3 regions of the Burkholderia mayonis genome follow, and region 3 is predicted to be linked to each of the others. Evidence: predicted binding sites of a transcription regulator. Region 3 holds the regulator's gene; each other region holds the start of a gene.

Evidence for each region. Region 3 encodes FNR, which switches genes on or off when oxygen is low (the NO sensors DNR and NnrR bind a similar motif). Its sites were predicted from a motif close to TTGATNNNNATCAA; they were not measured.
Region 1: a site for FNR is predicted at 2,056-2,069, ahead of WS70_RS23400 (universal stress protein). Genes of this name have one in related genera too.
Region 2: a site for FNR is predicted at 1,818-1,831, ahead of WS70_RS06360 (bacteriohemerythrin). Genes of this name have one in related genera too.

What each region holds. Positions count from the first base shown of each region.
Region 1 covers NZ_CP013387.1:1,084,551-1,089,614, forward strand. The annotation lists gene WS70_RS23390 (universal stress protein) at 1-503, opposite strand, end outside; gene WS70_RS23395 (universal stress protein) at 503-997, opposite strand; gene WS70_RS23400 (universal stress protein) at 1,136-1,975, opposite strand; gene WS70_RS23405 (zinc-dependent alcohol dehydrogenase family protein) at 2,226-3,266, shown strand; gene WS70_RS23410 (VTT domain-containing protein) at 3,542-4,564, shown strand; gene WS70_RS23415 (MFS transporter) at 4,676-5,064, shown strand, end outside.
Region 2 covers NZ_CP013386.1:1,261,947-1,267,010, reverse strand. The annotation lists partial or broken gene WS70_RS06370 (DUF2249 domain-containing protein) at 183-550, opposite strand; gene WS70_RS06365 (RrF2 family transcriptional regulator) at 672-1,157, shown strand; gene WS70_RS06360 (bacteriohemerythrin) at 1,304-1,717, opposite strand; gene cyoA (ubiquinol oxidase subunit II) at 2,115-3,005, shown strand; gene cyoB (cytochrome o ubiquinol oxidase subunit I) at 3,009-5,021, shown strand; gene cyoC (cytochrome o ubiquinol oxidase subunit III) at 5,021-5,064, shown strand, end outside.
Region 3 covers NZ_CP013387.1:156,280-161,343, reverse strand. The annotation lists gene WS70_RS19370 (aldehyde dehydrogenase (NADP(+))) at 1-482, opposite strand, end outside; gene WS70_RS31690 (hypothetical protein) at 810-1,043, shown strand; gene WS70_RS19365 (hypothetical protein) at 1,182-1,412, opposite strand; gene WS70_RS19360 (universal stress protein) at 1,835-2,302, shown strand; gene fnr (fumarate/nitrate reduction transcriptional regulator Fnr) at 2,452-3,204, shown strand; gene WS70_RS19350 (LysR family transcriptional regulator ArgP) at 3,243-4,136, opposite strand; gene WS70_RS19345 (LysE/ArgO family amino acid transporter) at 4,244-4,864, shown strand.

The DNA of each region.
Region 1 (5,064 bases), 930 kb from region 3:
GCGCGCGCGGCCTCGCGGCCGCCGTCCCACGCGACCAGCACGTTCTCGCCGAACGTGCGCATCGCGCCCGTGAACGGCAGCACGATCGCCGGAACGCCGCAGCTCATCACGACGTCGTCGACGAAATGCTGTTCGATGTACGCCGTGTCGTCGCCCGGATCGGGCTGGCCGAGCACGACGAGATCAGCGTGGCGCGCATGCAGCGTCGCGACGTCGGTGGGCGGGCCGGCCGGCGCGCGCCATTCGAAGTTGACGCCCGAGCGTTTGCCCGCGGCCGTGAAGCGCGCCTGCGCTTCGTCGCGCCGTGCGGCGTGCTGAGCCTCGTTCGCCGCGAGACGCAGGCTTTCGTCGCTGCGAAAGAGCGGCCGCAGCAGATCCTGGCACACGACGTACAGGCCGATCACATGTGCGTCCCAGCGCCGCGCGAGGTCGAGCGCGAACTCGGTGCGCGCATCGCTCTGGCGGCTGTCGTCGATATGGACAAGCAAAGTCTTGAATTTCATCACGCAGTCTCCGTCGGATGAGTCGCGTTCGCGTCGTCGGCCGGCACGCTGCGGGCAGGGATCATCATCACTGGGCAGCGGGCGTGGCGCAGCAGCCGCTCGGCGACGCTGCCGAGCATCAGCCGGCGCACGCCGCGCCGGCCGTGCGTGCCCATCACGATCAGGCTCGCGCCGATCTCGCGGGCCGCGCGCTCGAGGCGCTCGGCGATGTCCTCGCCCGGCGGCTCGACTTCGATGAGCCGCGGCGCGCCGGCGACGCCGCGCCGCGTCATCCGGCTCTGCGCGTCGTCGAGCACGCGCCGGCCTTCCTCGCGAAACGCGTCGATGAGGATCGACGGGTCATAGCCCGGCGTATCGAATGCGAACACCGGCATGTCGACGACGTAGACGGGCACGAGCCGCGCGCCTGTGTCGACGGCGAGCTGCAGCGCCGCGTCGAGCGCATGCGACGCGGTCTCGCTGCCGTCGAGCGCGACAAGAATGATCGAATACATGTTTGTCTCCCAACACCTTTTTCGTTCGGTCAACATCGGCCGCGCATCGCGCCGCCCGCCTGACCCGGATCACGCGCGCGGGGCTTGCCGTCCGCGCGCCTCTTCGGGCGGCTGCGGAGGCGCGCGGCGTTGCGCGGCTCAGTGCGACATCAGCACCGGCACCGTCATCGATGCGAAGATCGTACGCGTCACGCCGCCGAGGATCAGCTCCTTCCAGCGCGCGTGGCCGTATGCGCCCATCACGAGCAGATCCGAACCCGATTCGTACGCGTGCGACAGCAGCACGTCGCCGATCGACGAGTCGCGCGAGCGTTCGAGATCCCGCACGTCGATGTTCGCGTGATGGCGCGCGAGCGTGAGCGCGATGTCGGCGCCCGGAATCCGCCCGCCGGGCGGCTCCTGCGTGGCGCCGTTCACGGTGACGATCGTCGTCTTCGTCGCGAGTGCGAGGAACGGCGCCGCGTCGTGGACGGCCCGCGTCGCCTCGCGGCTGCCGTCCCACGCGACGAGCACGCGCGTGCCGAGCGCGGACGGCATGCCCGCGTACGGCAGCAGCAGCACCGGGCGGCCCGCCGACAGCACGAGCGTGTCGGGGAAGCTGTCGTCGACGTAGGTTTCGGGGTCGTCCGGATCGGTCTGGCCGGCGATCACGAGGTCTGCGTAGCGCGCGTAGTGCGGCACCGATTCGTTCGCGCGCGCATCGGCGACGATCCACTGTCCCTGCACGTTGGCGCGCGTCAGCTCCGCGTGGAACAGGCGCTCGAGCGCCGCGCGCTTCTCGCCGCGCCGCTTCTCCTGATCGGAGAAGTAGTCGGCGGTGCCCGCCATCACGTAGAACGACGTCGGCTCGGGCGTGTAGATCGCGAAGATCGCCGTCAAGTGGGCGCCGAACTGGCGCGCGAGCGTCAGCGCTGTTTCGAGCCGCGCGCGCGCGCGGTCGCTCGTGTCGAGATGGACCAGGATGCTCTTGTAGCTCATCGCTCGTTCTCCTTGGTTCCGGCGCCCGGTGCGCCGTCTGTGCGTATGCCCCCAGTCTATGAAGGGCGCGGGCGGGGCGCTTGACTCAGATCAAAGCCCGTCCGGCCGTCCGCCCGCTCGTGGGGGACGCCGCGCGCGAGCGCCGCACGCGGATGGGCCGCGGCGCTTGATTCGCGTCAACCGGCGCGCGCGGCAAGCGCATAGAGTGGGGCGCGAGGGGCATCCCACGCCCCGCGAGCGGAGAGACGACATGAAAGCGCTGGTGTATCACGGGCCCGGCAGCAAATCGCTGGACGAGCGCCCGATGCCGGAATTGGCGGCGCCGACGGACGTCATCGTGCGCGTCACGCGCACGACGATCTGCGGCACCGACCTGCACATCCTGAAAGGCGACGTGCCGAGCTGCGAGCCGGGGCGCATTCTCGGCCACGAGGGCGTCGGCGTCGTGCATCTCGTGGGCGCCGCGGTGAGCACGCTGAAGGAGGGGGATCGCGTGCTGATCTCGTGCATCTCGTCGTGCGGCCAGTGCGAATATTGCCGGCGCGGGATGTATTCGCACTGCGCGACGGGCGGCTGGATCCTCGGCAACCGGATCGACGGCACGCAGGCCGAATACGTTCGGATCCCGCACGCGCAGACGAGCCTGTACCGGATTTCGCCGGGCGCGGACGAGGAGGCGCTCGTGATGCTATCCGACATTCTGCCGACGGGTTTCGAGTGCGGCGTGCTGAACGGCAAGGTGCAGCCGGGCTGCACGGTCGCGATCGTCGGCGCAGGGCCGATCGGGCTCGCCGCGCTGTTGACCGCGCAGTTCTATTCGCCCGCGCAGATCGTGATGATCGATCCGGACTCGAACCGGCTCGCGGTCGCGAAGCGCTTCGGCGCGACCGCGTGCGTCGACAACGGCCAGGTCGACGCGGTCGCCGAGGTGAAGGCGCTGACGGGCGCGGGCGTCGACTGTGCGATCGAGGCGGTCGGCATTCCCGCGTCGTTCGAGCTGTGCCAGCAGATCATCGCGCCGGGCGGCGTGATCGCGAACGTCGGCGTGCACGGCGTGAAGGCGGATCTGCATCTCGAGACACTGTGGGACCGCAACATCACGATCACGACGCGGCTCGTCGACACGTCGAGCACGCCGATGCTGCTGAAGACCGTCGGCTCGGGGAGGCTCGATCCGAAGCAACTGATCACGCACCGTTTTCGGCTCGCCGACATCGGACAGGCGTACGAAACCTTCGGCCACGCGGCGAACACGCGCGCGCTGAAGGTCATCATCGAAGTGTCCGAGTAGGCGCGCGGACGGCGCGGGCCGCGTGAGCCGCTCGCGCGGCCGCCGTTTGCTGTCGTTTGTTGTCGTTCGCTGTCGTTCGCTGTCGTTCGCGATTCCGCCCGGTTTCTCGAAGCCGGGCGGACGCGCGCGCTCGCTTGCTTGCACGAGCGGGTCACGAAACGCGTTTAGAATGCGGGTTGCCGATCTACGCCGCGCACGCGCCGCGGCCGGCGCCGCGGCGATTCGCGGGCGCCGACGCCACCCGGCTCGGCATTCGTCGCGTTCGAGGTGCGTTCGTGTGGCATTTTCCCCAGGCTATTCCCGCGTCGCTCGGTCCGTGGGCCGTGTTCGCCAGCGTGCTCGTCACGCAGCTCGGCATGCCCGTTCCGGCCGTGCCGATGCTGATCGTCGGCGGCACGATGGCGGCGATGGGCCAGGCGTCCTATGCGAGCATGCTCGGTGCGGCGGTCGCCGCGACCGTGCTCGCCGATTCGATGTGGTTCTTCGCCGGCCGCGCGCGCGGCCGGCGGCTCCTCAACGCGCTCGTGCGCTTCTCGCTGTCGCTCGACACGACGCTGCGCGTCGCGCGCAAGGTGTTCGAGAAGCACGGCGCGCCGCTCCTCGTGCTCGCGAAATTCCTGCCGGGCCTCGGGCTCGTGTCCGCGCCGCTCCTCGGCACGACGGCCGTCGCCGTCTGGGTGTTCCTGCTGTGGGACGTCGCCGGCGCGTCGCTGTGGGCGAGCGTGTGGCTCTTCGGCGGCGCGGCGCTGCACGACGAGATCGTGCGGCTGATGCAGTGGGTGAGCGCGAGCGGCGGCACGCTGTTCGACGCGTTCGCGGCGATCTTCGTCACGTTCGTGCTGTACCGCTGGGTGATGCGCGTCCGCTTTCGCCGCTGGCTCGCGAAAATCCGCATCAGCCCGCAGCAACTCGATGCGATGCTGAAATCGGCCGCGCCGCCCGTCGTTTTCGACGCGCGGCCACGCGCGGTGCGCGACAAGGAAGCGTACCGGATCGCGGGCGCCTATCCGCTCGATCTCGATTCGCCCGATCCGCTGCATCCCGACCTGATGACGCGGCCGATCGTCGTCTACTGCGTATGCCCGAACGAGGCGACCGCGAAGCGCATCGTCAGCCAGTTGCAGCGCAAGCGCATCCGCCACGCGCTCGCGCTGAAGGGCGGCCTCGACGCGTGGGAAAAGCTCGGCTATCCGGTCGAGCCGCTGCCCGCCGACTTCGACGCCGCGCGCTACGTCGCGCCGCCCGTCGAGCCGGATGACGGCGGTGGTTATCCGGTGCGCGCCGGCTTGACGGACTAGCCGCGCCGATCGCGGCGGCGGCTCGCCGAGCCGAAGCCGCCGCGTTGCTGCGCCGCGCTGTCGCTTCGACGCTTCGCACGAAACCCATCCCGACCGGTCACGAACCCGCCCATGCCCGCGCGTCCCGCCTCTGCCGTCCGTCCGCCGATTCCGCGCACCGTGTGGGCGCTCGGCTTCGTCAGCCTGTGCATGGACTTGTCGTCCGAGCTGATCCATGCGCTGCTGCCGATCTATCTCGTCACGACGATGGGGATGAGCGTCGCGGCGCTCGGCGTGCTCGAAGGCGCGGCCGAGGCGACTGCGATGATCGTCAAGATCTTCTCCGGCGCGCTGAGCGACTGGCTCGGCCGGCGCAAGGCGCTGCTCCTGCTCGGCTACGGGCTCGCCGCGCTGACGAAGCCGCTGTTTCCGCTCGCGGGCGGGCCGTCTACGGTCGCCGCCGCACGGCTGCTCGACCGCGTCGGCAAGGGCATCCGCGGCGCGCCGCGCGACGCGCTCGT
Region 2 (5,064 bases), on a different replicon from region 3:
CATCTTCCCGCCCGCGCTCGCGGGCGTTTTCTCTATCGGGATCGACGGCTTCGAAGCCAGGCGAAACGATGCCGCTTCGCGCGGGAGCATGGTGGGCCGCACGACACACCGATGCCCGCCCCCGGTCCGCCGCAGCGACGCGATGCGACGCGACACGCAGGCCGGACGTCGCAGCACGCGATTCAACCGCCGCAGCCGCCGCCCGAACAGCAACTGTCGCCCGCGTCGTGCCCGAACGCGCCGTCGCGCTTCGCGATCTGCACGCGCCACTGCGACGGCCCGGCCTCCAGATAGGTTCATTCGAACGCATCGGCCGCACGCTCCTCGAGCTGGTAATAAAGCGGCTTCGGATCGTGATCGTTGATGAGCTGCAATGCTTCGCCGTCGGGCAATGCGTCGAAGGTGCCGAAGATCAGTGCGTGGCGCCTGTGATGAGGAATCCTACGAACGTCGATGATGGACGCGTACTGCTCGGTCATGACATGGCTCTTGAAAAAGGACAGGGATGCGGCGCGGGGCCGATGCGGAACGCTCGCCGCCCGCCGGGAATTGCCGTCGGCGATCACCCGGCTTGCAACATGCATCGGTTAGCGATATAACGTGCATGTATTGCGCATGTTATATCGCGCCACCCTCAATAGCAGCGCAAGACATGCATCTTTTTGCCACGTATGCGACTCTCTGAATACACGGACTACACGTTGCGCGTGCTGATGTACTGCGCGTCGAATCCGGACCGACTCATCACGATCGCCGAACTCGCCGAGCGCCACAACGTGTCGAAGAATCACCTGACGAAAATCGTCAACAGCCTCGCGCGCCAGGGCACGCTCGAGACGACGCGCGGCCGCGGCGGCGGCGTGCGACTTGCGCTGCCGCCCGGGCGCATCGGCATCGGCGACGTGATCCGCGCATCCGAAACCGACTTTCGTCTCGTCGAGTGCTTCGACCGGCACACGAACACTTGCATGCTCGCGGCGAAATGCCGGCTCGAGCGGCTGCTCGACAGCGCACTGCGCGCGTACTTCAAGGAACTGGACGGCGCGACGCTCGCCGATCTCGTCGGCCCGCCGGCGAAGAACGGATTGAGCGCCGCCGAGAAGCTGCATGAGTTCGCGATCGCGATGCCGGCGAAGAGCGCTGCGCGAACGCGATGACGGGCGTGCGTCCGGAGACGGACGAGCGACGCGCATCGCGCTCGAGCGAATGCGACGCCCAATCGTTGCGCGGCCGAGCCCGCCGCAACCGCGCCCGCTTCCGTTCGTCGTCTCCGCGCCGCCGCGCTGCGATCGGCGGAGCCGCGTCAGACTTCGGTCTGCTCGTCCGTCATCGCGAAATTGAGCATCTTCAGGTGAGCGACCATCATCGAGTCCATCGTCCTGACGTGATAATCGAACCACTCCGCTACCTCCGCCAGCAGCCGGCGGCCCAGTTCGAACTGCGCGTCGCGCGCGACCTTGTCGCGCACCGCCGCCGCTACCTTCAGCACTTCGTTGTGATCGGACGCATGGCAATACTGCGGCCCGAACTTCGTGCTCGCCATCCAGCGCTCTTCGCGTTCGAAGTGCTGCCGGCAGTGATCGATCCAGGCGTCGAACGCCTGCAGGAAATGCGCGTCGTCCGCACGCGCGGCCGCATCGAGCAGCTGGACGAATTCCGTATGAACGGCGTCGACGAACGGATCGTCGAGTTTCAGCTCGGGTGAGAGGTCTTGCATCGAAGAACGGAAGTGGTGTGTGACTCAGGGGCGACCTGACAGATCGCGTCTTCGAAGGTACATGCCGCTCGGGCCTTTCGCTCGCCAATCTTCGTTGCCGTTGATTCAGCACAAGCTTTTCGGGCTGTGCGCGACTGTCGACGGCGGTCGCAGCGAGCGCGCGCCGCGTCGTTTTTTTCCATTCGAACCGCCTTTCAGATGCGCATTTTCGTCACGCGTTGAGCCCGTCTGAACAAACATCAAGACCCCGCCTTACTGGTTGTTTGCGAATCGTCAACATGAGCCTCTCGAAATTCCGCTAAATTCCGCCGCCAAAGCGACTGGATGTCGCATCAAGTTCGACGAAGGCGTTTCGACGTCTCACAAGCCCGCTTCATCACACACTCAGGCGAATGTCATGGTCCGAAGAATTACGAGTAGAACGTCCGCGATCTTGCGATTAGGGCTCGTCGCAGGTCTTTCCGGATGCAGCGAACTGCACGTGCTCGATCCGAAAGGCGCGGTCGGCGCCGCGGAGAAGTCGCTGATCGCGACGTCGACGTGGGCGATGCTGATCGTCGTCGTGCCGGTGATCTTCCTGACGCTGCTCTTCGCGTGGCGCTACCGCGCGTCGAACCGCAACGCGACCTACGCGCCGAAGTGGGCGCATTCCACCGCGATCGAGATCGTCATCTGGACGGTGCCGTCGCTGATCATCCTGTTCCTCGGCATCCTCACGTGGAAGACCACGCACGAGCTCGATCCGTACCGGCCGCTCGAATCGTCGGTGAAGCCGATCGACGTCGAGGTCGTCGCGCTCGACTGGAAGTGGCTGTTCGTCTATCCGGATCTCGGCATTGCTTCGGTGAACCAACTGGCGGTGCCGGTCGGCACGCCAGTCAATTTCCGGATCACGTCCGACGCGGTGATGAACTCGTTCTTCATCCCGCAGCTCGGCACGCAGGTCTACGCGATGGCCGGCATGCAGACGCGCCTGCATCTGATCGCCGACGAGCCGGGCGATTTCGCCGGCATTTCCGCGAATTACAGCGGCCGCGGCTTTTCCGACATGAAGTTCCGCACGCTCGCGACGCCGCGCGACGCGTTCGACGCGTGGGTCGCGAAGGTGCGCGCGTCGTCGGACCGGCTCGACATGACCGCGTACAGCCAGCTCGCGCAACCGAGCGAGAAGCAGCCGGTGCGCTACTACTCGACGGTCGATCCCCGGCTGTTCAACAACATCATCGCGAAGTACAACAACGGCAACGTCCTCGATCTGACGGACGCCGCCTGTCGGACGAAGGGGTAACGCATGTTCGGTAAATTGACGCTTTCGGCGATCCCGTTCGATCAGCCGATCGTCATGGGCGCGGCCGCGCTCATGGCTCTCGTCGCGCTGTCGGTCGTCGGCACGCTGACCTATACGAATCGCTGGAAATGGCTGTGGACCGAGTGGCTCACGTCGGTCGACCACAAGAAGATCGGCGTGATGTATATCGTCGTCGCGGTGCTGATGCTGCTGCGCGGCTTCGCGGACGCCGTGATGATGCGCCTGCAGCTCGCGTTCGCGTACAACGGTCCCGGCTATCTGCCGCCGCATCACTACGACCAGATCTTCACCGCGCACGGCGTCATCATGATCTTCTTCATGGCGATGGCGCTTCTCGTCGGCCTCTTCAATCTGATCGTGCCGCTGCAGATCGGCGCGCGCGACGTCGCGTTCCCGTTCCTCAACTCGCTGAGCTTCTGGATGACGGCCGTCGCCGCGCTGCTGATGAACGTCTCGCTGATCGTCGGCGAATTCGCGCAAACGGGCTGGCTCGCGTATCCGCCGTTGTCGGAATTGCAGTTCAGTCCGGGCGTCGGCGTCGACTACTATCTATGGGCGCTCCAGATATCCGGCGTCGGCACGCTGATCACCGCGATCAACTTCTTCGTGACGATCATCCGGATGCGCGCGCCCGGCATGACGTTGATGAAGATGCCGGTGTTCACGTGGACGGCGCTCTGCTCGAACGTCCTCATCATGGCGACGTTCCCGATCCTGACCGTCGCGCTCGCCCTCCTCGGCCTCGACCGCTATCTCGGCATGCACTTCTTCACGAACGACGCCGGCGGCAACGCGATGGTCTATCTGAACCTGATCTGGGCGTGGGGCCATCCGGAGGTGTACATCCTCGTGCTGCCCGCGTTCGGCATCTACTCGGAAGTGATCGCGACGTTCGCGAAGAAACCGCTCTTCGGCTACAAGACGATGGTCTACGCATCGTGCGCGATCATGGTGCTCGCTTTCCTCGTGTGGTTGCACCACTTCTTCACGATGGGCTCGGGCGCGAACGTCAATGCGTTCTTCGGGATCATGACGATGGTCATCGCGATCCCGACCGGCGTGAAGATCTTCAACTGGTTGTTCACGATGTACCGCGGCCGCATCGAGTTCACCGCGCCCGTACTATGGACGATCGGCTTCATGGTGACGTTCACGCTCGGCGGGATGACGGGCGTGATGATGGCGATCCCCGGCGCGGACTTCGTGCTGCACAACAGCCTGTTCCTGATCGCGCACTTCCACAACGCGATCATCGGCGGCGTCGTGTTCGGCTATTTCGCGGGCTTCCATTACTGGTTCCCGAAGGCGTTCGGCTTCAAGCTCGACGAGAAGCTCGGCAAGCGCGCGTTCTGGTGCTGGTTCGTCGGCTTCTACGTGTCGTTCGTGCCGCTCTACGTACTCGGTTTCATGGGGATGACGCGGCGTCTGAACCATTACGACAATCCGGCATGGCATCCGTGGCTCATCGTCGCAGCATGCGGCGTCGCGCTGATCGCGGTCGGCGTGCTGCACCAGGTCGCGCAGGTGTGGGTCGCGGTGCGCAACCGCAACCAGCCCGAATACCGCGACGCAACGGGCGATCCGTGGAATGGCCGCACGCTCGAATGGGCGACGACGTCGCCGCCGCCCGTCTACAACTTCGCGGTGATTCCGACCGTGCACGCGCTCGACGAATTCGCGTACCGCAAGGAACACGGCCTCGGTCTCGGCGCCGGCAAGAAGATCGTCTATCAGGACATCCACATGCCGTCGAACACGAGTGCGGGCTTTATCGTCGGCATGTTCAGCCTGATCCTCGGCTTCGCGCTCGTGTGGCACATCTGGTGGCTCGCGATCGCGGCGTTCGCCGGCATCGTCGCGACCGTGATCCTGTATAGCGCGCGCGATAACGACGGCTATTACATTCCGGCCGAAACGGTCCGCAAGATCGAAGAAAAGCGTGGCGGCACACGCATTCCGGCACAGCCGGCGGAAGTCGAACTGGAGGTCAATTGATGTCGCACAACACGATGATGCTCGACCACGCGGCATCGCACGA
Region 3 (5,064 bases):
GGGAAGTTGCTCGCGCCGAACACCGCGACGGGGCCGACCGGGATCTTCTGCAAGCGCAGGTCGGCGCGCGGCAGCGGCTTGCGTTCGGGCTGCGCGGAATCGAGCGTCGCGTCGAGCCAGCGGCCGTCGCGCACGATCGACGCGAACAGCCGCAGTTGGCCGACCGTGCGCGCGCGCTCGCCTTCGAGGCGCGCGACGGGCAGCGCCGATTCCGCATGCGCGCGCTCGATCAATTGATCGCCGAGCCCGGCGATGCGCTCGGCGACCGCTTCGAGAAAACGCGCGCGCGCCTCGAGCGGCGCTTGGCGGAACGTGTCGAATGCGGCGCTCGCGAGCCGGCACGCGCGGTCGACGTCGGCCGCGCCGCCCGCGCCGAACGCCGGCTCGAGCTCGACGCCCTGCGCTGGATCGTATGCGCGCATCGTGCCTTCGGTGCCGCGCACCGCGGCCGCGCCAATCAACATCTCCCCAGTGATCTGCATGCTTCCTCCGGATTGAAAAATCTGCCGTGGACGGGCGCGCGTCGCGACGCGCGCCGCCTGCGGATGAATTGGGCGAATCGGGTCATGCGGGCGAATCGGACGAATCGGAGCGACTCGATCGGACGCGCCGATCCGGCATACGCGAATCGCATTATCCTGCCAGAGCGAGCGACGCGCCGTGTCGCTCGAATCGGCGAGCGCGGCGGCGAACACCCGCACGAGCGCCGGATACGTCACGCGCAGGCCCTGTTCCGTGATCGGTCGACACGTGGGCGCGGCGCGCCGCAACCGCGATGGACGGAGGCTCGAACAGGCCCTTGACGACGCATGGCAAGCGCCTCCGATGAGATCCCTTGCTCGGCGCAAGATGAAAGACATGCGAGCGACGCGGCGGCGGCGCCGTTGCATCGACTGCAAGAATTCACGATGAGTCTTGCTTCGAAATATCCACGACACGCGCGGCGCGCCTTCATCAATCCCGAAGCGTTGCACCGTATCGAGCAGTTCGAGTCGGTCGTGGTCGGTTCGCACGAAGTGCGATACCCGTCGACAACAGCGTGAGCTCGCGCTTTTCCAGCCATTCGCAGACAACGCGCGCACTCGGGTCTGCGCTGGGAAACGCACAAGCCGCGCGAGCACTCGCGATTCCGCGACGGCGCTGAACCGGCTCGATGTCCGAATCGCCGGCCCCCAACACCGCTACCAACGCGGATTATTCCTCGGCACCCGCCGCGCCGTGCTCGGCCGCGCGAACTTGTACGGCAATTCCTGCCGATCGAGATAAGCCTGAATCGTCGGCCATTGAGCGTCCGCGAGCAGCATTTCGCAGACGTGCGGCATATCGGGCGACGCGCTGTCCACGCCGATCAGGTCCGGCAGCGAGTACCGGTCTGCGTCTTCGGTCAGCAGTTCGAGCGTGACATACGGCATTGGTCTCCTCCTTTTCCGGTTGAACGAAACGAACAAGCGGGCGCAGCGGCTACGCCCATCGGCACGCATCTCCGACGCCAGCGCCGGCCGTCCTCCATCGAACGCCGCACGAAACACCGGGAACGGTATCGCCCGATGTGTTTCAAATCAGCATCGGCTCGCGTCGGCAGGCGAGCAAGCCCGAGATCCGGTCAAGTCTATTACGGCATTGAGGAACGCGGCATGAGCCGACCCGGTCGACACGCAAATCGCGCGCAAAAAAACGCCGCATTCGATCGAAACCGGAAAAGTCGGGCGCCGCGTTTACTCGGCTGCGTCAGTTGGCTGCACCGTAGTCAGTAATCGTTTACCTTGTAAAAAGACATCGTCAAACTCGATCGGCCGAACGGCCGATCTTTTCTCAACCGCACCACGGAGACATCATGTACCAGCGCATTCTTGTTGCAGTCGACGGCAGCGAAACGGCACGCCACGCATTCGACGCGGCGCTCGACATCGCGAAGACGAGCGGCGCGCAACTGCAGCCCTTCTACGTCGTGGAAAATGCTGCGATCTACTACAACGTGCCCGGCTACGATCCGTCGATCCTGCGCACGCAACTGCTTCAGCAGGGCAACGATCTGGCGAAGGAATTTGCGCGGAAGATGCAGGAAGCCGGCGTGACGGGCGCGATGAAAATCGGCGAAGCGTCGTCGCTCGCCGACGTGCCGTCGCTCATCGTCGACGGCGCCAAGGCGTTCGGCGCCGATCTGCTCGTGCTCGGCACGCACGGCCGCCGCGGTTTCAAACGACTCGTGCTCGGCAGCGTCGCTGAACAGTGCGTGCGTCACTCGGCGCTGCCCGTGCTGCTGATCCCGTCCGCCGCCCATCCGGAAGATCAGGAAAGCTGACCGAACGCAATGGATGCGATGTTTCGCCGCAACCGCGCGTTGCGGCCGAACAAGGAAATCGCACGGAGCGTCGCGGCGTTTTGTCGCTAAACAGGCTTTGCCCACGATGGGACAATGGCCCTGTTGATTCAACCTCAGAGCCATCCATCATGCTTACGCCCGTCGCCCGACCCGCCGCCGCCGCTCCCGTCCATGCCTCCAGCACGTGGGCACCGCGTCAGGCCGCACACTGCTCGACGTGCGCGATGCGCCATCTCTGCATGCCCCAAGGGCTCGCACCCGAGGCGCTCGCGCGTCTCGAATCCGTGATCTGCACCGCACGCCCGGTCCGGCGCGGCGAAACGCTGTTCCGCGAAGGCGACAATTTCGACAACCTGTACGCGGTTCGCTCCGGATCGCTGAAGACCATCGCCACACGCCACGACGGCCGCGAGCAGGTTACCGGCCTGCATCTCGCGGGCGAAGCACTCGGCCTCGACGGCATCTGCGACGACGCGCATCCGCGCACCGCGGTCGCGCTCGAAGACAGTTCGGTCTGCGTGATTCCGTACAGCGCGCTGAAGACGCTGTGCTCGGAAGCCGGCACGATGCAATTGCGAATGCACAAGCTGATGAGCGAGCAGATCGTCCGCGAGACGTCGCAGACAATGGTGCTCGGCTCGCTGAACGCTGAGGAGCGCGTCGCGGCGTTCCTGCTCGACGTGTCGTCGCGCTACATGAAGCGCGGCTATTCGCCTAACGAATTCAACCTGCGGATGACGCGCGAAGACATCGGCAGCTATCTCGGCATGACGCTCGAAACCGTCAGCCGCACGCTGTCGAAATTCCACAAGCGCGGGCTGATCGAGATGCAGGGCCGGGTGGTCCGCATCGTCGATTTCGACGGCCTCCATCGCCTGTAAACCCGCGCGGCTCGTTTTTTTCATCGCATCACATCGAATCAATCGAGAAACTGCGCGGCACGCTTCTTGAGCGCCGCGCTGAACTCATCGAGCCAGCCGATCGACAATCGCCAGCTCTGCCAGTAGAGTTCGACGTCGATGCTCTTTCCTTCTGACAAATCAACGAGTTCGCCCGCGGCGATCTGACGCTCGATCATCCGCTCCGGACACATTCCCCAGCCCAGCCCCGCCTCGCACGCGCGCAGATAGCCGGCGACGTGCGGAATCCAGTGCTGCGGCGGATCGAGATCCACTCGCGTCACGCGCCGGATGAAACGTGCCTGCAGGCCATCCTTCGGATTGAACATCACGCACGGCGCGCGCCGCAGCGCGTCGCGGTTGATGCCGTTGCCGAAATAGCGCGCGTGGAACGCGGGCGAGCACACCGCGTGATAGCGCATCCGGCCGAGGCGCGTCGAGCGGCAGCCCTGGATCGGCTCGGCGAGCGCCGTCACCGCGCCCTGCACGCTGCCGTCGCGAATCCGTTCCGCCGTGTAGTCCTGATCGTCGATCACGAGATCGAGCAGCGTGCCGCTTTCCGCGCAGAACGGGCCGACTGCGTCGACGAACCAGGTCGCGACGCTGTCGTCGTTGACGGCGACGCGCAGTATCGGCCATGCGCCCGTCTCCACGCCGGCGAATCCTGGCATGTGTCCGGACAGTTCGGCTTCCAGCATCCGCACGCGCTCGGTGTGGCGGCACAACAGCGCGCCCGATGTCGTCGCGACGCACGGCTGCCCGCGCTTGACGAGCACGCTCCCCACTCGCTCCTCCAGCAGCTTCACGCGCTGCGACACTGCGGAAGGCGACACGTTGAGCGCTTTCGCCGCCCGTTCGAACGAGCCGTGACGGATCACTTCGGCGAGCGCATCGAGCAACGCGTAGTCGAGCATCAGTTTTCCTTAATCAGCATTAGATTATTTAGCTTTTCTTACTCAAGCGATCATCGCAGACTAGCGCCTCTCGCTCCGTTAGTCCATCGCCTGAAGCAACAACGAACATGAACTGGATCGCTTTTTCTCACGGCGCGATGCTGTGCGCATCGCTCATCGTCACCATCGGCGCGCAAAACGCGTTCATCCTTCGGCAGGGAATCATGCGCTCGCATGTCGGCAAGATCATTCTGCTCTGTACGCTGTCGGACATGATCCTGATCGGCGCGGGCGTCGGCGGCGCGTCGGTGCTCGTCGAACGCTACCCGACCTTCGTTCACGCGGTGCTGTACGTCGGCCTCGCTTATCTCGCGTGGTTCGGCCTGAGCGCGCTGCGCCGCGCGTTCAAGCCCGGCCACGAGACGTTCGACGCGACGGGCGCCGCCGTCGCGCCGCCCGTGCAGCGCGCATGGCCGATCGTGCTGATGACGCTCGCGTTCACGTGGCTCAATCCGCACGTGTATCTCGACACGTTCCTGTTGATCGGCACGGCCGGCGCGCGCGAGCCGGAAGGCGCGCGCAGCGCATTCGCAATCGGTGCGATGACGGTCAGCGCGATCTGGTTCGTCACGCTCGGATATGGCGCGCGTTTGCTCGCGCCGTGGTTCAAGCGCGCGCTTGCATGGCGCGTGCTCGATGGCGCGATCGGCGGCATGGTGCTGTTTCTCGCGGCCGTGCAGTTGCGTTGAGGGTGTGATGTGCTTCGCGCGGCCTGCGAGCGCGTGGGTCTCGTATGTCGCAAGCTGCGACGATCGGCGCGCCGCACGCAAACGTCGGGATGCTCCGCGGCTCGAGCAGCGCGACGTTTGCCGCCGAATCGAATCCACGACGTGTCGGCGCAGCGGATGCCCGTCCGCAAGCGCGGGATGATCGAAATCGCGCGAAGCCG